Regions from separate parts of the Streptomyces sp. YIM 121038 genome, predicted to be linked through region 3. Evidence: riboswitches for the same ligand, from Rfam matches in the RefSeq annotation. Region 3 holds a riboswitch; each other region holds the start of a gene.
What was found. Region 3 has a riboswitch for cobalamin ahead of C9F11_RS27150 (ribonucleoside-diphosphate reductase subunit alpha). Riboswitches for the same ligand answer to the same signal wherever they lie in the genome.
Positions count from the first base shown of each region.

Region 1: it holds a riboswitch for cobalamin, as region 3 does, so the genes downstream of both, C9F11_RS36060 (hypothetical protein) here and C9F11_RS27150 (ribonucleoside-diphosphate reductase subunit alpha) in region 3, are expected to answer to the same signal.
Region 2: it holds a riboswitch for cobalamin, as region 3 does, so the genes downstream of both, C9F11_RS36990 (CoA-acylating methylmalonate-semialdehyde dehydrogenase) here and C9F11_RS27150 (ribonucleoside-diphosphate reductase subunit alpha) in region 3, are expected to answer to the same signal.
Region 4: it holds a riboswitch for cobalamin, as region 3 does, so the genes downstream of both, metE (5-methyltetrahydropteroyltriglutamate--homocysteine S-methyltransferase) here and C9F11_RS27150 (ribonucleoside-diphosphate reductase subunit alpha) in region 3, are expected to answer to the same signal.

Region 1 is NZ_CP030771.1:8,630,351-8,634,989, forward strand. It holds gene C9F11_RS36045 (CrcB family protein) at 1-189, shown strand, start outside; gene crcB (fluoride efflux transporter CrcB) at 186-560, shown strand; gene C9F11_RS36055 (DUF6355 family natural product biosynthesis protein) at 616-906, opposite strand; cobalamin riboswitch at 1,205-1,349, shown strand; gene C9F11_RS36060 (hypothetical protein) at 1,511-2,581, shown strand; gene C9F11_RS36065 (CbiQ family ECF transporter T component) at 2,578-3,690, shown strand; gene C9F11_RS36070 (ABC transporter ATP-binding protein) at 3,687-4,639, shown strand, end outside.
Region 2 is NZ_CP030771.1:8,882,441-8,887,079, reverse strand. It holds gene C9F11_RS36995 (acyl-CoA dehydrogenase family protein) at 1-691, opposite strand, end outside; gene C9F11_RS36990 (CoA-acylating methylmalonate-semialdehyde dehydrogenase) at 700-2,199, opposite strand; cobalamin riboswitch at 2,373-2,560, opposite strand; gene alaS (alanine--tRNA ligase) at 2,696-4,639, opposite strand, start outside.
Region 3 is NZ_CP030771.1:6,302,972-6,307,610, reverse strand. It holds gene C9F11_RS27160 (sodium:solute symporter family protein) at 1-1,192, shown strand, start outside; gene C9F11_RS27155 (hypothetical protein) at 1,261-1,896, shown strand; cobalamin riboswitch at 2,132-2,273, shown strand; gene C9F11_RS27150 (ribonucleoside-diphosphate reductase subunit alpha) at 2,407-4,639, shown strand, end outside.
Region 4 is NZ_CP030771.1:8,876,649-8,881,287, forward strand. It holds gene C9F11_RS36965 (TetR/AcrR family transcriptional regulator) at 1-535, shown strand, start outside; gene metE (5-methyltetrahydropteroyltriglutamate--homocysteine S-methyltransferase) at 582-2,906, opposite strand; cobalamin riboswitch at 3,068-3,285, opposite strand; gene tsaD (tRNA (adenosine(37)-N6)-threonylcarbamoyltransferase complex transferase subunit TsaD) at 3,412-4,476, shown strand; gene C9F11_RS36980 (GNAT family N-acetyltransferase) at 4,476-4,639, shown strand, end outside.

The sequences.
Region 1 (4,639 bases), 2.3 Mb from region 3:
TTCGGCACGGGCGTCCTCGGCGGCTTCACCACGTTCTCCACGTACGCCGTCGACGTCCAGCGGCTGCTCGGGGACGGCCACGCCCGGATCGCGCTCGCCTATCTGGCCGCCACCCCGGCGGTGGCGCTCGTGGCGGTGTGGACGGCCGCGACGACGACCCGCCGCGTGCTCTCCGGGAGGCCACGATGAACTGGGTGCTCGTGCTCACCGGGGCCGCCGTCGGCGCGCCCCTGCGCTATCTGACGGACCGGGCCGTCCAGGGCCGCCACGACTCCGTCTTCCCCTGGGGCACCTTCACGGTCAACGTCGTGGGCTGTCTGGTCCTGGGCGTCCTCACCGGCGCCGTCACCTACGGCGCCGCCCCGAACTCCGCCCACCTGCTCGTCGGCACCGGCCTGTGCGGGGCGCTGACCACGTACTCCACCTTCTCGTACGAGACGCTGCGCCTGGCCGAGACCGGCGCGCGCTTCCTGGCCGCGGCCAACGCGGCGGCCAGTGTGGCGGCGGGGCTCGGCGCCGCGGTCACCGGCGCGGCGGTGGCCCGGGCGTTCTGGGGCTGACGCCCGCGGGGCCGGGCGGGGCGCCCCCCTGTGAGCGCCCCGCCGGTGACCGGTGTCAGCAGGTACGGCCCACGTAGTGAGCGCCCTGGATCTTGTCGGCGGAGCCCAGCCAGGTCCTGCCGGGCGCGACGCACCGCTCGTAGTCCGGGGCCAGGGCGACCCTCACCTTGATCACCACACGGGAGCCGTCCGACGTGCAGTGCTGGTAGTAGGCGTCGGAACTCGTCTCGTAGAAGCCGCACGGATCGGCGGCCGCCGGGCTCGCGGAGACGGTCACCACCCCGAACGACGTCAGCGCGAGAGCGGCCGAACCGAGGGCGCCGATCACCTTGCGACGGATACGCACCAGAGGACTCCTCAAGAGGAAAGGGCCGGAAAGGGCCGGAAGAAGGGGGCCGGACCGGCCGCGCGAGCGGCCGCCGGACCCCGGTCGTCGGCCCCGAGGATCGCCGCCGCGCCCCGCGCCGGAGGCCCGAACGCGGGGGGTCTCACCTGGCGGATCGTTTCCGCATGGGCCGTTCGAGTGATCGATGAGGGAATGTCATCGTCCGTAAGGATCAGGCCATTCGGTGGCGGGCGTCACAACTCACCGCCCTGGCGCGGCCGGTGGCGGCGGGCCTACGATGCCTGTGCTCCGGCTGTGGCGGAAACGTGCGGCTGCGGGCACACGGACAACTGAATGCGTACGCGACTGGGGAAAGCCGGTGAGACTCCGGCACTGACCTGCAACCGTGTGCGGCACGCCTCGGCGTGACCGCGAGTCGGGCTGCCCAGCGTGGCACGTGCACTGCTTCTCACTGTCATGGTCTGCAGCGTGGAGCCCAGAGCCCGTCACCGGTTCTACGGCCCCCTGCCGCTTCCTTCCTGGAACGCGCGTAGGGGTTTTTCGTGCGGCACCGGCGGCCGTGGCGCGGGGTCCTCGTGCGACCCCAACCGAAGGGCCCCTCGACATGGCCGGTGCGATCCGCATGGCCGGTGCGATCCGCGCGTCCGCCGCCGCGCTCGGGCTGTTGCTCGCGTCGGCCGTACTCGGCGTCGGCCCCGGCCCGGCGACGCCCGCCGCCGCCGTGGACACCGGGCGCGGCCACGGAGGCTTCTGCAAGGCGGGCGAAGGCGTCACCGTCGTCGTGGACTTCCGGGAACTCGGCGGGACCACCCTCGTGCGGTGCGCCGTCGGCTCCCAGCGGACCGGCCTCGCCGCGCTCAAGGACGCGGGCATCCGGGTCACCGGCACCAACCGCTGGGGCGAGTCCTTCGTCTGCCGCCTGGAGGGCAAGCCGGGCGCCGACCGCGAGCCCTGCGTCGACACCCCGCCCGCCAAGGCCTACTGGTCGTACTGGCACGCCTCCAACGGCGGCCGCTGGACCTACAGCCAGTACGGAGCCACCTACCGCACCCCGCCGAAGGGCAGCTTCGAAGGCTGGTCGTTCTCCTTCGGCCGGGACCAGGGCGAGGCCCCCGCGCCGCGCGTGGCACCCCGGCGCCCCGCCGCCCCCGGCGGCGGTGGCGGCGGGGGAGCGGGCAGCGACGGGCACACCGGAGGTGGGCACACAGGCGGCGGGCGGGGCCCCGCAGCGCCCGACCGCGGCACCACACCCGACCTCCCGGACCAGGTGCAGCCGCCCGCCGGAGGAGGCCCCGGCCCCGGTGGTGGCAACGGAGCCCGGCCGCCCGCCGACGGCGGCGGCCTGGCGAAGCCGCCCGGGCACAAGAACGAGAAGGACGGCGCGCGGGACGCCAAGGGCAAGAAGGGCGAGGACGCCCGGAAGGGCAAGGACTCCGGCGAGAAGAAGCGCACCGAGCCGTCCCCGCCCGCCGGCTCCGGCTCCGGCCCCGCGCCGGAGCCGAGCGAGGCCGCCGACTGGACCGGCGGCGAGGACACCCGGACCGTGTCGGCGAGCAAGGACGAGGGGGTGCCCACCGGCACGGTCGTCGCCGCGGCCGCCGCCGTGGCGCTCGCCGTCGCCGGGGGAGTGACGGCCCGGCGCCGTCGCGGACGCGCCTCGGGCGGTGCGCCGTGACCCGTCTCGCCCGGTCGGTCCACCCGGGTGCCTGGTGGCTGTGGGCGCTCGGCATGGCCGCCGCGGCGAGCCGCACCGCCAACCCGGTGCTGCTCGTCCTGATCCTGGCCGCGGTCGGCTTCGTGGTCGCCCAGCGGCGCGACGACGCGCCGTGGGCGCTCGCGTTCCGGATGTACCTGAGCCTCGGCGCGTTCATCGTCGTGATGCGCGTCGGCTTCCGGATCGTCTTCGGCGGCGGCCAGGGCGACACCGTCCTCGTCACGCTGCCGGAGGTGCCGCTGCCCCAATGGGCCGCCGGAATCCGCCTGTTCGGACCCGTGGCCGCCGAGCAGCTGCTCGGCGGCCTGTACGACGGGCTGCGGCTCGCCACCATGGTGGTGTGCGTCGGCGCGGCCAACGCCCTCGCCAACCCGAAGCGGATGCTCAAGGCGCTGCCCGGCGCGCTCCACGAGATCGGCACCTCCGTCGTCGTCACGCTCACCGTGGCGCCGCAGCTGGTCGAGAGCGTGCAGCGGGTGCGCAGGGCCCGGCTGCTGCGCGGCTCCACGGTCAAGAAGGGCTACCGCGGCATCGGCGCGCTGCGCGGCATCGTCGTCCCCGTCCTGGAGGACGCCATGAACCGCTCCCTGGCCCTCGCCGCGGCGATGGCCTCGCACGGCTACGGCCGCACCGGGCGCGCCGACCCGCGCACCCGGCTGCTCACCGGCGCGCTGGTCATCGCCGGGCTGCTCGGCGTGTGCGGCGGCCTGTACGGCGCGCTGGGCGCGAGCACGCCGCCCTACCTCGGCACGCCGCTGCTGCTCGCCGGACTCGCCCTGGCCGTGGCCGGGTTCGTGCTCGGCGGGCGCCGCGTCACGCGCAGCACGTACCGGCCCGACCCGTGGCACGGCGCCGAGTGGACCGTGGCCGCGTCCGGGCTCGCCGCGGGCGTGCTGATGTACGTCGTCTCCCGCACGGACGCGGCCTCCCTCTACCCCTCGCTCTCGCCGCTCGCCTGGCCCGAGGTGACCGCGCTTCCCGCGCTCGCCGCCCTGGCCGGAGTGCTGCCCGCCCGGCTCGCGCCCGCACCGCCGCGCGCCGCGCCCCGACCGGGGGAGGCCGCCGCGTGATCCGCTTCGAGCACGTCACCCTCACCTACGCGGGTGCTCCCGAGCCTGCCCTGCGCGACGTCGACCTGACCATCGGCGAGGGCGAGCTGTGCCTGGTCACCGGGCGGACCGGAGTCGGCAAGTCGACCCTGCTCGGTGCCGTCAACGGGCTCGTGCCGCACTTCACCGGCGGCCACCTCCAGGGCCGCGTCAGCGTCGGCGGCCGCTCCACGGCCGAGGCGCCGCCGCAGGAGTTCGCGCACGTCGTGGGCGTGGTCGGACAGGACCCGCTCGCCTCCTTCGTGACCGACACCGTCGAGGAGGAACTGGCGTACGGCATGGAGCAGCTGGCCGTCCCCGCCGCCGTCATGCGCAAGCGCGTCGAGGAGACCCTCGACCTGCTCGGCATCGCCGAGCTGCGCCGGCGCGCGCTGCGCACCCTCTCCGGCGGGCAGCAGCAGCGCGTCGCCATCGGCTCCGTCCTCACCGCGCACCCCAAGGTCCTGGTCCTGGACGAACCGACGTCCGCGCTCGACCCCACCGCCGCCGAGGACGTGCTCGCCGCCGTCACCCGGCTCGTCCACGACCTCGGCACCACCGTCCTGGTCGCGGAGCACCGCGTGGAACGCGTGCTCCAGTACGCCGACCGGCTCGTGCACCTGACCCGCGACGGCCGGGTCCGCGAGGGCGACCCGGCGGAGCTGATGCGCGACAGCGACGTCGCGCCGCCCGTCGTGCGCCTGGGGCGGCTCGCCGGGTGGGAGCCGCTGCCGCTGTCGGTGCGCGACGCGCGCCGCAGGGCCGCCGCGCTGCGCACCCGGCTCACCGGGCACACCCCGGCCACCGCCCCCGCGACCCGGGGCGAACCCGCCCTGGCCGCACGGCGGGTCACCGTCGCGTACGCCGACACCGTCGCCGTCCGCGAGCTGGACCTGGACCTGGCGGGCGGCGAGGTCACCGCCCTCATGGG
Region 2 (4,639 bases), 2.6 Mb from region 3:
CCTCGCCGCCGAGCAGCCGGTCGGCGGGGACGCGCACGCCGTCGAGGAGGACCTGCCGGGTGGGCTGCGCGTTCCAGCCCATCTTCTTCTCGTTCGCGCCGAAGGACAGGCCGGGGTCGTCGCGTTCGACGACGAACGCGGACACGCCGTCGGGTCCGCCGCCGCCGGTGCGGGCCATCACCACGTACACGTGCGCGGCGCCCGCGCCGGAGATGAACTGCTTGACGCCGGTGAGGACGTACGCGTCGCCGTCGCGCTCGGCGCGGGTGCTCAGCGCGGCGGCGTCCGAACCGGCCCCCGGCTCGGTGAGGCAGTAGCTGCCGAGCCGGTCCATGGAGGTGAGCGGCCCCAGCCAGCGGGCGCGCTGGGCGCGGTCGCCGTAGTGGTCGATCATCCAGGCGACCATGTTGTGGATGGACAGATAGCCCGCGACGGAGGGGCAGCCGGAGGCGAGGGCCTCGAAGACGAGGACGCCGTCGGAGCGGGTCAGGCCGGAGCCGCCCGCGGCCTCGTCGACGTAGACGCCGCCGAGCCCGAGGTCCGCGGCCTTGCGCAGCACGTCGACCGGGAAGTGCTTGTCCTGGTCCCAGGCGAGGGCGTGCGGGGCGAGATGTTCCTCGGCGAAGTCGAGGGTGGTCTCGACGAGGGCGAGCTGGTCCTCGCCGAGCAGGGTGGTGGTCGTGGCGGTCATCGGGGCGCTCACGCCATCGTCGGGATCGTGAAGCTCGCGCCTTCCTTCGCCCCGGAGGGCCAGCGCGAGGTGACGGTCTTGGTGCGGGTGTAGAAGCGGATGGCGTCGGGGCCGTGCTGGTTGAGGTCGCCGAATCCGGAGCGCTTCCAGCCGCCGAAGGTGTGGTAGGCGACGGGGACCGGGATGGGGACGTTGACGCCGACCATGCCGGTGTCCACGCGCCGGGTGAAGTCGCGGGCGGTGTCGCCGTCGCGGGTGAAGAGCGCGACGCCGTTGCCGTAGGGGTGCTCGGTGGGCAGCCGCAGCGCCTCTTCGTAGTCGGCGGCCCGGACGACGGACAGGACGGGGCCGAAGATCTCCTCCTGGTAGATCCGCATGTCCGGGGTGACGCGGTCGAAGAGCGAGGCGCCCGCGAAGAAGCCGCCCTCGTGGCCGGGCAGGGTGAAGTCACGGCCGTCGACGACGAGTTCGGCGCCCTCCTGGACGCCGAGGTCGACGTAGGAGCGCACGCGCTCGACGGCGTCACGGGCGACCAGGGGGCCGAAGTCGGCCTCGGGGTCGTCGGAACGGCCGACGCGCAGGGCCCCGACGCGCTCCTTGAGGCGGGCCACCAGGGCGTCGGCGGTGGCCTCGCCGACCGGGACGGCCACGGAGATCGCCATGCAGCGCTCGCCCGCGGAGCCGTAGCCCGCGCCGACGAGCGCGTCGACGGCCCTGTCGAGGTCGGCGTCCGGCATCACGATCATGTGGTTCTTGGCGCCGCCGAAGCACTGGGCGCGCTTGCCGTGCGCGGCGGCGGTGGCGTACACGTGCGCGGCGATCGGCGTGGAGCCGACGAAGCCGAGCGCTTTGACGCGCGGGTCCTCCAGGAGCGTGTCGACGGACTCCTTGCCGCCGTTGACGACGTTCAGGACGCCCGGCGGCAGGCCCGCTTCGAGGAACAGCTCGGCCAGGCGCAGCGGGACGGACGGGGCGCGCTCGGACGGCTTGAGGACGAAGGCGTTGCCGCAGGCGAGCGCGGGCGCGGCCTTCCAGAGCGGGATCATCGCGGGGAAGTTGAAGGGCGTGATCCCGGCGACGACGCCGAGGGGGCGGCGCAGCGAGTGCACGTCGATGCCGGTCCCGGCGTTGTCGGTGAACTCGCCCTTGAGCAGGTGCGGGATGCCCGCGGCGAACTCCACGACCTCCAGGCCGCGCTGGAGGTCGCCGTGCGCGTCGGCGACGGTCTTGCCGTGCTCGGACGACAACAGGCGTGCGAGGGCGTCGCGTTCGTCCTCGACGAGCTGGAGGAACCGCAGCAGGACGCGGGCGCGGCGCTGCGGGTTCCACTCGCCCCAGGCGGGCTGCGCCTTCGCGGCGTTCGCGATCGCCGCCTCGGTGTCGGCGCGGTGCGCGAGCGGTACGCGTGCCTGGACGGCACCGGTGTTGGGGTCGTACACGTCGGCGTGCGTTCCCGATGTTCCCGGGGTGTGCTCGCCGCCGATGAAATGGGTCAGTTCACGGACCATGGGGGACCTGCTTCTCTCGTCAGGTGCGGTCCGGGGATGGCAGGGCTGGGCCGCGTACCGCCACAGGGCACGCCGAACAGCCTTCAGGCAGCGGGGATCACCGCTCGCAGGTCCGGATCTCCAGGGTCGCGGGTGCGCACCGGGGCCATGCGTGTCTGCTCCATCCTCGTGGACAACACGGAACACCCCGCGGCCGGTATCCTGACTCCCGGATCAGCACGCGCCTCCTCGCCTTCCCGGCGGACTTCTCCGTCAGTGGCGTTGGTCCTTCATGGGGACGCGCTCCCCGGTCACAGTGGCGGGACCGTGCCGGATTCACACCGGCTTCCCTGCACCGCGGGCCTTGGTCACGACGATATACTTGGACGTCCTAGTAAGTCCATGGAGGCCCACCCCTACCGCACCCCTCACGCCCCCGAAGGGGCGCGGGGACCTGCGCGACCAGCCACCACGGGCCTCGGACGAACGACGGCCGCCGCGGCTGGTCGCGCCGCGCTCAGGCGCCGAGCTCCTCGCGCACGACGCCGGGGAGTCCGGCCACCGCGGCCGCGAGCGCGCCCCGGTCCGTCCCACCGCCCTGCGCCACCTCGTCGGAGCCGCCACCGCGACCGCCGAGCAGCCGCTTGACCAGGGCGGACGCGGACAGGCCCGCCGCCCGCGCCGCCTCGTTCACCGCGACGGCGAGCACCGGCTTGTCGCCGGAGAGGGTCACGGCGGCCACGCCCGGCCGCTCGGGGCGCAGCCGTCCGCGCACTTCGAGGGCCAGGGCCCGCGCGGCGCCCGCGTCACCCTCCGCCGTCGCGGTGGCCACGTACGCGCCCGCCACCTCGACGGCCCGCCCGGCGAGTTCGGCGGCGCGCGCGGCACGGGCCGCCTGCCGCAGGCGCTCGTTCTCCCGGTCGGCGGCCTTGAGCCGGCCGAGCAACGCGGCGACGCGGTCGGGGAGTTCGGCGCGCGGCGCCTGGAGCTGCTCGGCGATCTCGGCGACGAGGTCGCGCTCGCGCGCGAGGTAGCCGAAGCCCTCGATGCCGACCGCGGCCTCCAGGCGCCGCAGGCCCGCGCCCACCGACGACTCGGCGGTCAGCGCGATGACGCCGATCTGCGCGGCGTGCTCGACGTGGGTGCCGCCGCACAGCTCGCGCGACCAGGCGCCGCCGATCTCGACCACCCGGACCTGCTCGCCGTACGTCTCGTCGAACAGGGCGAGCGCGCCGAGCTCCTTGGCCTCGGGCAGCGTCATCCAGCGCACGCCGACGGGCAGGTCGCGGCGGAGCGCGCGGTTGGCGGCCTCCTCGACCTCGCTGCGGACGGTGGCGGAGAGGCCGCCGCGCCAGGGGAAGTCCAGGCGCAGCTGGCCCGGGCGGTTGGAGGAGCCGGACTGCAGGGCGGTCGGGCCGAGGACCTCGCGCAGGGCGGCGTGCAGCACGTGGGTGCCCGAGTGGGCCTGGCGCGCACCGAGGCGCCACTCGGGGTCGACGGCCGCGTGCACGGCGTCGCCGACGGCCACCTCCCCCGCCATGACGCGGATCTGATGGGCCACCAGGCCGGGCAGCGGCCGCTGCACGTCGAGCACCTCGGCCTCCAGTGAGGCCCCGGTGAGCCGTCCGGCGTCGCTGTCCTGGCCACCGGACTCGGCGTAGAACGGGGTGCGGTCGAGGACGGCGGTGACGATCTCGCCGTCCCGGGCGACCGGTACGGGGCCCGCGGGGCCCAGCAGCGCGAGGACGCGGGAGTCCGTCGCCAGGGTGTCCCAGGCGCGCCAGTCGGTGGGCCCGTGCGCGTCGAGGGCGGCGCGCAGGGCCGAGGTGTCGGGGGCGGAGCCGGACTTGCGGGCGCGGGCGTCGGCGCGGGCCCGCTCGCGCTGCTCGCTCATGAGCGCCGTGAAGCCGTCGCGGTCGACCTCGACGCCCTGCTCCGCGGCCATCTCCAGGGTGAGGTCGATGGGGAAGCCGTAGGTGTCGTGCAGCAGGAAGGCCTGGGCGCCGGGCAGTTGGCGCCCGCCGTCGGCCTTGACCCGGGTGACCGCGGTGTCCAGGACGGTGGTGCCCTGCTTGAGGGTGGCGCGGAAGGCGTCCTCCTCGCCCTGGGCCTGGTCGGCGACGCGCGCGAAGGAGTCGGCGACCTCGGGGTGGCTCGGTGCCATCCGGTCGCGGGCGACGGCGAGGAGGTCGGCGAGGGCCGGGTCGCCGTACCCGAGCTGGCGCAGGGAGCGCACGGCGCGGCGCAGGATGCGGCGCAGCACGTAGCCGCGGCCCTCGTTGCCGGGCGCGGTGCCGTCGGCGAGCAGCATCAGGGCGGTGCGGACGTGGTCGGCGACGACGCGCAGGCGGACGTCGTCGGTGGCGTCGGCGCCGTAGCGGACCCCGGTGAGCTCGGCGGCGCGGTCGAGGACGGGGCGGGTCTCGTCGATCTCGTAGAGGTTGTCCACGCCCTGGAGCAG
Region 3 (4,639 bases):
CGCGCTCCAACTCGTCGGCATCCAGGCCGTCCTGGACGTGATGGGCGTCGGCGGCGGCGACGACACCAACTGGTTCGTCAAGGACCTGCCGCTGCTCATCGCCTTCGGCGTGCTCGCCGCGTACACCTACTCCTCGGGCCTGAGGGCCCCGGCGCTGATCGCGTTCGTGAAGGACACCCTGATCTACATCGTGATCGTGGTGGCCATCATCTACATCCCGATCAAACTCGGCGGGTTCGACGACGTCTTCCACGCGGCGAGCGAGAAGTTCTCGGCGACCAACGAGGCGACCGGCAAGCCCGTCGGCGCGCTCGTGCCCGGCGACGCGGGGACCTGGACGTACGCGACCCTGGCGCTCGGCTCGGCGCTCGCGCTCTTCATGTACCCGCACTCGATCACCGCGACGCTGTCCTCGCGCAGCCGGGACGTGATCCGCCGCAACACCACCATCCTGCCGCTGTACTCGCTGATGCTGGGCCTGCTCGCGCTGCTCGGGTTCATGGCGATCGCGGCCGGGGTGAAGGTCGACAACGGGCAGCTGGCGATTCCGCAGCTGTTCGAGGACATGTTCCCCGACTGGTTCACCGGCGTGGCCTTCGCGGCCATCGGCATCGGCGCGCTCGTGCCCGCCGCCATCATGTCCATCGCGGCCGCGAACCTCTTCACGCGCAACATCTACAAGGACTTCCTCAAGCCGGACGCGACGCCCGAGCAGGAGACCAAGGTCTCCAAGCTGGTCTCGCTCCTGGTGAAGGTGGGCGCCCTCGCCTTCGTGCTCACCATGGACAAGACCGTCGCCATCAACTTCCAGCTCCTGGGCGGCATCTGGATCCTGCAGACCATGCCCGCGCTCGTCGGCGGCCTGTTCACGCGGTGGTTCCACCGGTGGGCGCTGCTCGCCGGGTGGGCGGCCGGCATGATCTACGGCACGGTGGCCGCCTACGGCGTCGCCTCGCCGACGCAGGCGCACTTCGGCGGGTCCTCCAAGGAGATCCCCGGCATCGGTGAGATCGGCTACATCGGCCTGACGGCGTTCGTCCTGAACGTGGTCGTGACGGTCGTCCTCACCTTCGTCCTGAAGGCGTTCAAGGCCCCCGAGGGCGTCGACGAGACCTCCCCCGAGGACTACACGGCGGACGCCGGTGACAAGGGCGTGGCCGTCGAGCTGCCCAAGGTGGGGGCGGGCCACTGAGCCGAGGCGGCACGGACCGACAGGGCCGGGCGGGGCACGGCGGCGGACGCATGCGAAAGGATGTGCGCATGAGACGTTCCCGCCGCCTCCTCCCGGCCCTGCTCCTCGCCCCCCTCGCCCTCACCGGCTGCGGTTCGGACAGCCTCGACAGCGCGGCGCCGCCGGACCGCGCCGAGCTGAAGGCCCGCGCCGAGGCGGCGCAGACCGTCGTGGAGCACGTCTACGTGACGGAGGCCGACGGCTTCGAGCTGGCCCGGCAGTCGGTGGGCGTGATCGGCGACTACGGCTTCCAGTCCACCTACGTACGGGACGAGGGCGGCGCGCAGCTCACGCTCTCCGTCGACCGGGGCACCGTCACCGACGGGAACTGCCGCACGGTCCCGCCCGCCGCCACGCGCTGCGAGAAGGACGGCAAGGGCTGGTACCGCCGCACGGGCTCCCGGCACGAGTACGTCCGCTCGGAGAACGGGCTGCGCATCCAGCTCGCCGCCGACCGCGGCGCGGTGAGCCGCGCGGTGCTGCGCGCCGCCGCCGAGACCGCCCACCGCGCCGACGACCGCGAACTCGACGCGACCCTGCCCGAGACGGCCGACCCCGAGGGCCTGCCCACGGACGGCGGCGACACGGGCCGCCCCGCGGAGCGCGGCGACCTGCCGCCGAACGGCGACGGCGCCCCGCAGGACCCCCCGGGCGCGGGCGGCTGACCGACCGGCACCCCCGGCCGCGCCGGGCCCCGGCCCAGGCCTCCACGCCCCGCCGCAGCCCTCCACGCCCCGCGCCGGGCCCCGCCCCAACCCCTCCGCGCCCCGCTCCGGACCCGGTATCCGTCCCCCGGTCCGGCCTTTCTCCCTGGCGAGTTGACGCTCCGACCTGCTCCCGAGCGACCACACCCCGTGAGGGAACGGTCACCTCCGACACAACATCTAGGGGCGCCACCGAAACCCGGCACAAGATGTATGCTCGTCCTCGCTGTCGCCGCAGGGGAATCCGGTGGAAGTCCGGAACTGTCCCGCAACGGTGTACGTGTGCGCATTTGCGTACCCACAAAGTCCGAGGACCTGCCGACAGCGCACCCGTGCCGCCCGGTCCGGGTGCAGACGTCCGGGCCTCGTGGACATGGGCTGGTGGACGCGGCGTACGTACCGCCTCGCGCGGTCGCGCCCGTGTGCCTCCGCCTGCCTCGATGCCCAGAGCCGAGCGAGGGAGAGCACCACGTGACCATCGCGCCCGCCGAGCCCGCGTCAGCGCAGGCCGAAGCCGGTCAGCAGCACGCCGAGCAGTCCGCCCCGTCCACCGACGGGCCCGGCGCCGCCCTGCTGCGCACCCTGACCGACCTCACCGCCGACCTTCCCGACGCCGACCCCGGACGCGTCGCCGCGGCCGCGCTGCGCGGCCGCTCGGCGAAGGCCGACGAGGCGGAGTTGCGGGAGCTCGCCACCGAGGCGGCCGCCGGGCTCATCTCCGAGGACCCCGCGTACTCCCGGCTCGCCGCCCGGCTCCTGAGCGTCGGCATCCGCGAGGAGGCCGCCTCGCAGGGCGTCACGTCGTTCTCCGAGTCCGTCGCGGTCGGCCACCGCGAGGGCCTGATCGCCGACCGCACCGCCGACTTCGCGGCCCTGCACGGCACCCGTCTGGACGCCCTCGTGGAGGCCGCGCTGGCCGACGGCGCCGACCGCCGCTTCGGCTACTTCGGCCTGCGCACGCTGCACAGCCGCTACCTGCTGCGCCACCCGATCACCCGCAAGGTCATCGAGACGCCGCAGCACTTCATGCTGCGCGTGGCCACCGGTCTCGCCGAGGACGACTCCGTGCGCGCCCTCGACGAGGTCGCCGCGCTGTACGGCCTGATGAGCCGCCTCGACTACCTGCCGTCGTCGCCGACGCTCTTCAACTCCGGCACCCGCCACCCGCAGATGTCGAGCTGCTACCTGCTCGACTCCCCGCTCGACGAGCTGGACTCGATCTACGACCGCTACCACCAGGTGGCGCGCCTGTCGAAGCACGCGGGCGGCATCGGCCTGTCGTACTCCCGCATCCGCTCGCGCGGTTCGCTGATCCGCGGCACGAACGGCCACTCCAACGGCATCGTGCCGTTCCTGAAGACGCTCGACGCCTCCGTCGCCGCCGTGAACCAGGGCGGCCGCCGCAAGGGCGCCGCCGCCGTCTACCTGGAGACCTGGCACTCCGACATCGAGGAGTTCCTGGAGCTGCGGGACAACACCGGCGAGGACGCCCGGCGCACCCACAACCTGAACCTGGCGCACTGGATCCCGGACGAGTTCATGCGCCGGGTCGCCGCCGACCAGGAGTGGTCGCTGTTCTCCCCCGCCGACGTGCCCGAGCTCGTCGACCTGTGGGGCGAGGAGTTCGACACGGCCTACCGCGCGGCCGAGGCCAAGGGCCTGGCGCAGAAGACCATGCCCGCCCGCGATCTGTACGGCCGCATGATGCGCACCCTCGCGCAGACCGGCAACGGCTGGATGACCTTCAAGGACGCCTCCAACCGCACCGCCAACCAGACCGCCGAGCCCGGCCACACCGTGCACTCCTCGAATCTGTGCACGGAGATCCTGGAGGTCACGGACGACGGCGAGACGGCCGTGTGCAACCTCGGCTCGGTGAACCTCGGGGCCTTCGTGGCCGACGGGGACATCGACTGGGAGCGCCTGGACGCCACCGTCCGCACCGCCGTGACGTTCCTCGACCGCGTCGTGGACATCAACTTCTACCCGACCGAGCAGGCCGGGCGCTCCAACGCCAAGTGGCGCCCGGTGGGCCTCGGCGCCATGGGCCTGCAGGACGTCTTCTTCCAGCTGCGGCTGCCCTTCGACTCCCCCGAGGCCAAGGCGCTGTCCACCCGGATCGCCGAGCGGATCATGCTCGCCGCGTACGAGGCGTCCGCGGACCTCGCCGAGCGCCACGGGCCGCTGCCCGCCTGGGAGAAGACCCGCACGGCGCGCGGTGTCCTGCACCCCGACCACTACGAGACGGAGCGGGCCTGGCCCGAGCGCTGGGAGGCCCTGCGGGCGCGCATCGGCAAGGTCGGCATGCGCAACTCGCTGCTCCTCGCCATCGCCCCGACGGCCACCATCGCGTCCATCGCGGGCGTCTACGAGTGCATCGAGCCGCAGGTCTCCAACCTCTTCAAGCGCGAGACGCTGTCCGGCGAGTTCCTCCAGGTGAACTCCTACCTGGTGCAGGACCTCAAGAAGCTCGGCGTCTGGGACGCGCAGACCCGTGAGGCGCTGCGCGAGTCCAACGGCTCGGTGCAGGGCTTCACCTGGGTGCCCGCCGACGTGCGGAACCTGTACCGCACGGCCTGGGAGATCCCGCAGCGCGGCCTGATCGACATGGCCGCCGCGCGCACGCCGTACCTCGACCAGTCGCAGTCCCTGAACCTGTTCCTGGAGACGCCGACCATCGGCAAGCTCTCCTCGATGTACGCCT
Region 4 (4,639 bases), 2.6 Mb from region 3:
CAGCGCCCGGGTGCAGGCGTCCGTGCACGCCGCCGTGCGCGAGCTGGAAGCCGAGCAGGGCCGCGCGGCGCTGACCGTCCCGCTGGTCGCGGCGCGGGCCGGGGTCACGCCGTCCACGGTCTACCGCCGCTGGGGCGACCTCCAGGAACTCCTGTCGGACGTCGCGGTCGAGCGGCTGCGGCCCGAGGCGGACCCCGCGGACCACGGCGGCTTCCGCGCCGACCTGACGGCGTGGGCCGAGCACTTCCTGGAGGAGATGTCGTCGGCGCCGGGCCGCGCCTATCTGCGCGACGCGCTCCTCGGCGACCCCGAGAGCGGCAACGCGAGCCGCTGCTCGGACTACTCCGCCGAGCACGTCGACCTGCTTCTGGCCCGCGCCGCCGAGCGGGGCGAGCGGGGGCTGCCGGAGCGCGAGGCCGTCATGGACCACGTGGTCGCGCCGCTCGTCTTCCGGATCCTGTTCCGGCCGGACGGCCTGTCACCGGAGCACGCGCGCGCCCTCGTGGCCGAGGTCGTCGGGGCGAGCGCGCGCTGAGCACGGCCGGTGACCGGGGGAGGCCCCGGCCACCGGCCGCCGTCCGTCAGGACTCCCGCGCCGTCAGCTCCGCCCGGACCTGCCGCGCGGCGGCGACCAGGTTCTCCAGGGACGCCCGGGTCTCCGGCCAGCCGCGCGTCTTCAGGCCGCAGTCCGGGTTGACCCACAGCCGCCCGGCCGGGATGGCCTCAAGTCCCTTGCGCAGCAGGGCGGCCGCCTCGTCGGCGCCCGGCACCCGCGGCGAGTGGATGTCGTACACGCCGGGGCCCACCTCGCGCGGATAGCCCGCGGCGGCCAGCTCGTCCGCGACCTGCATGTGCGAGCGGGCCGCCTCCAGGCTGATGACGTCCGCGTCGAGGTCGTCGATGGCCTGGAGGACGTCGCCGAACTCCGCGTAGCACATGTGGGTGTGGATCTGCGTCTCGGGCCGCACGCCGCTCGTGGTGAGCCGGAAGGACTCCGTCGCCCACCGCAGGTACGCGGCCCGGTCCGCGGCGCGCAGCGGCAGGGTCTCGCGCAGCGCGGGCTCGTCGACCTGGATCACCGACGTGCCCGCCGCCTCCAGGTCGTTCACCTCGTCGCGCAGGGCGAGCGCCACCTGGCGCGCGGTGTCGCCGAGCGGCTGGTCGTCACGGACGAACGACCACGCGAGCATCGTCACCGGGCCGGTCAGCATGCCCTTGACGGGCCGGTCGGTGAGCGCGTTCGCGTACGCGGTCCAGCGCACCGTCATCGGCTCCGGGCGCGAGATGTCACCGGCGAGCACCGGCGGCCGCACATAGCGCGTGCCGTACGACTGGACCCAGCCGTGCCGGGTCGCCAGATAGCCGGTGAGCTGCTCGGCGAAGTACTGGACCATGTCGTTGCGCTCGGGCTCGCCGTGCACCAGGACGTCGATGCCCGCCTTCTCCTGGAAGGAGAGCACCGCCTGGATCTCGGACTCGATGCGCTCCTCGTACCGGGCCGCGTCGATGCGGCCCGCGCGCAGATCGGCGCGGGCCGCCCGCAACTCGGTGGTCTGCGGGAACGAGCCGATGGTGGTCGTCGGGAGCAGCGGCAGGCCCAGGCTCGCGCGCTGGGCGGCGGCCCGCTCGGGGTAGGGCTGCGCGCGCCGGGCGTCGGCGGCGGTCGCGGCGGCGGCGCGGGCCCGCACCGCCGGGTCGTGGGTGAGCGCGGAGCCCGCGCGCGACGCCAGGTCGGCGCGGTTCGCGGCGAGTTCGGCGGCGATGGTGTCCGGGCCCTGGGACAGACCGCGGGCCAGGGTGACCAGCTCGGTCGTCTTCTGCCGGGCGAAGGCGAGCCAGCGGGCGACCTGCGGGTCGATGTCGCGCTCGACGGCGGCGTCCAGCGGCACGTGCAGCAGGGAGCAGGAGGCGGCGACGTCCACGCGGTCGGCGAGCCCGAGCAGGGTGCCGAGGGTGCTGAGGGACTTCTCCAGGTTGTTGATCCAGATGTTGCGCCCGTCGACGACACCCGCGACCAGGCGCTTGCCGGGTAGGCCGCCCGCCCGCGCGAGGTCGTCCAGGTTGGCGGCGGCGGGCCCCGTGAAGTCGACGGCCAGTCCGTCCACGGGCGCCTTGGCGAGCACCGGGAGCGCCTCGCCGAGCCGGTCGAAGTAGGAGGCGACGAGCAGCTTCGGGCGGTCGTCGAGCGCGCCCAGGTCGCGGTAGGCGCGGGCCGCCGCGTTCAGGTCGGCGGGCGTGCGGTCCTGCACGAGCGCGGGTTCGTCCAGCTGCACCCAGGCGGCGCCCGCCGCCCGCAGGTCGGCGAGGACCTCCGCGTACACGGGAAGCAGCCGGTCCAGGAGGGTCAGCGGCTCGAATCCCGGGTCGACGTCCGGCGCGGGCTTGGCGAGCAGCAGATAGGTGACCGGGCCGACGAGCACGGGGCGCGCGGCGAGGCCGAGCGCGAGCGCCTCCTTCACCTCGGCGACCTGCTTCGTCGCGTCCGCCGCGAAGACGGTGTCCGGGCCCAGCTCCGGCACCAGGTAGTGGTAGTTGGTGTCGAACCACTTGGTCATTTCCAGGGGCGCCACCTCCGCGGTGCCCCGGGCCATAGCGAAGTAGCCGGCCAGCGGGTCCGCCGCGACGGCGGCGCGGTGCCGGGCGGGGATCGCCCCGACCATCACGCTGGTGTCCAGGACGTGGTCGTAGTACGAGAAGTCGCCGGTCGGGACCTCGTGGACACCGGCGTCCGCGAGCTGCTCCCAGTTCGTGCGGCGCAGCAGGGCCGCCGTCTCCCGCAGGCCCGCAGCGCTGACGCGGCCCTTCCAGTAGCCCTCGACGGCCTTCTTCAACTCCCGGTCTGCGCCCTGACGGGGGTAGCCGTACACGGTGGCCCGTGCCGCCGCGGCTGCGGACTTGTCTGTCACAGAACTCTCCTTCGCGAGCAATGTCGTGTGGGTCCCGGGACGATCGGGAGCGCGAAGGAGGAACAGACCGGCCGACCGGCCACGGCCGTCGATGGCCGCGCGCCTGTGCCCGATGTGTACGCCGACCCGCCCACGAGGTCACCGGTGAGCCGCGCACGCCGGGGCGCGCACGGGCAACGGGCAGGTCTTCGGACTCGCGGGCGAGACCTCCGAGGAGGTCACCTACTGGCCGTCGCTTCCCGGGTCCGTGCCGGACCCAGTGCGTATGACGGCGGTCGTTCCCACTCACCGCTGCGGGGCAGTCCCGGATTTCCACCGGGTTCCCTCTTACGACGCCACTGCCTGGCGGGCAGGACGAACCAGTCGCGCCGCAAGCGTATGTGATGAACCCCTGTCCGGGGGAGGGGGGAAGACGGTGGGCGCGGCTTACTGCACATTGCTTGCAATTACTATGGTGATGCAGTAGCCGGGCCGGTCGGCACGCGGAAGAAGCGGGAGTACACGCATGGCACCCCCTCGGATCGTTCTGGGGATCGAGTCTTCGTGCGACGAGACCGGGGCAGGTCTCGTGCGGGACGGGCGGCTGCTCGGGCACGCCGTCGCGTCCAGCATGGACGAGCACGCCCGCTTCGGCGGCGTCGTCCCCGAGATCGCCGCCCGCGCCCACGTGCACGCGCTGAACCCGGTGGTCCGCCGCGCCCTCGACCGGGCGGGGCTGCGGCTCGGCGACATCGGCGCCGTGGCCGTGACGACCGGGCCGGGGCTCTCCGGCGCCCTCCAGGTCGGCCTCGCCGGGGCGAAGGGCCTCGCGTACGCGCTCGACGTACCGCTGTACGGCGTGCACCACCTGGCCGGGCACGTCGCCGCCGACACCCTGGAGCACGGGCCGCTGCCCGACCCGTGCGTGGTCCTCATCGTCTCCGGCGGCCACACCTCGCTGCTGCTCGTGCGCGACCTCGCCCGGGACCCCATCACCCACCTGGGCGACACCCTGGACGACGCCGCGGGGGAGTGCTTCGACAAGGTGGCCCGCGTCTTCGGGCTGCCCTACCCGGGCGGTCCCGCCGTCGACCGCGCGGCCCGCGCGGGCTCGCCGGACGCGGTGGCCTTCCCGCGCCCCCTGACCGGGCCGCGCGACGACCCGTACGCCTTCTCGTTCTCCGGTCTGAAGACCGCCGCGGCCCGCTGGGCCGAGAGCCACCGGGGCCGCGAACTGCCGGTCGCCGACGGGGCCGCCGCGCTCCAGGAGGCCATCGCCGACGTCCTGACCCGCAAGGCCGTCGCGGCCTGCGCCGCGCACGGCGTGGGCACCCTCGTGGTCGTCGGCGGCGTCGCCGCCAACTCCCGGGTGCGGGCCCTCGCCGAGGAGCGCTGCCGGGCCGCGGGGATCACCCTGCGCGTCCCGCCGCTGGGCCTGTGCACCGACAACGGCGCGATGATCGCCGCCGTGGGCGACCTCCTGGTGCGCGCGGGCGCCGAGCCCGCGCCCCTCGGCGTGTCCATCGACCCCTCGGCGCCGCTGGAGTACGCCGCGCTGCACCCCGTCGCCCGGGTCGCGAGGGCCGCCTGATGGCCGCCGTCGTGCACCGCCTCGCGGGCCCCGACTTGCTCGCCCACCGCGAGGGCATCCGCACGGTCTACGCCGCCGCCTTCGCCGAGCCGCCCTGGCACGCGGAGCCCGCCGCGGCCGACGCCTATCTGACGCGCCTCGCGGCCGACACCGCCCGGCCCGG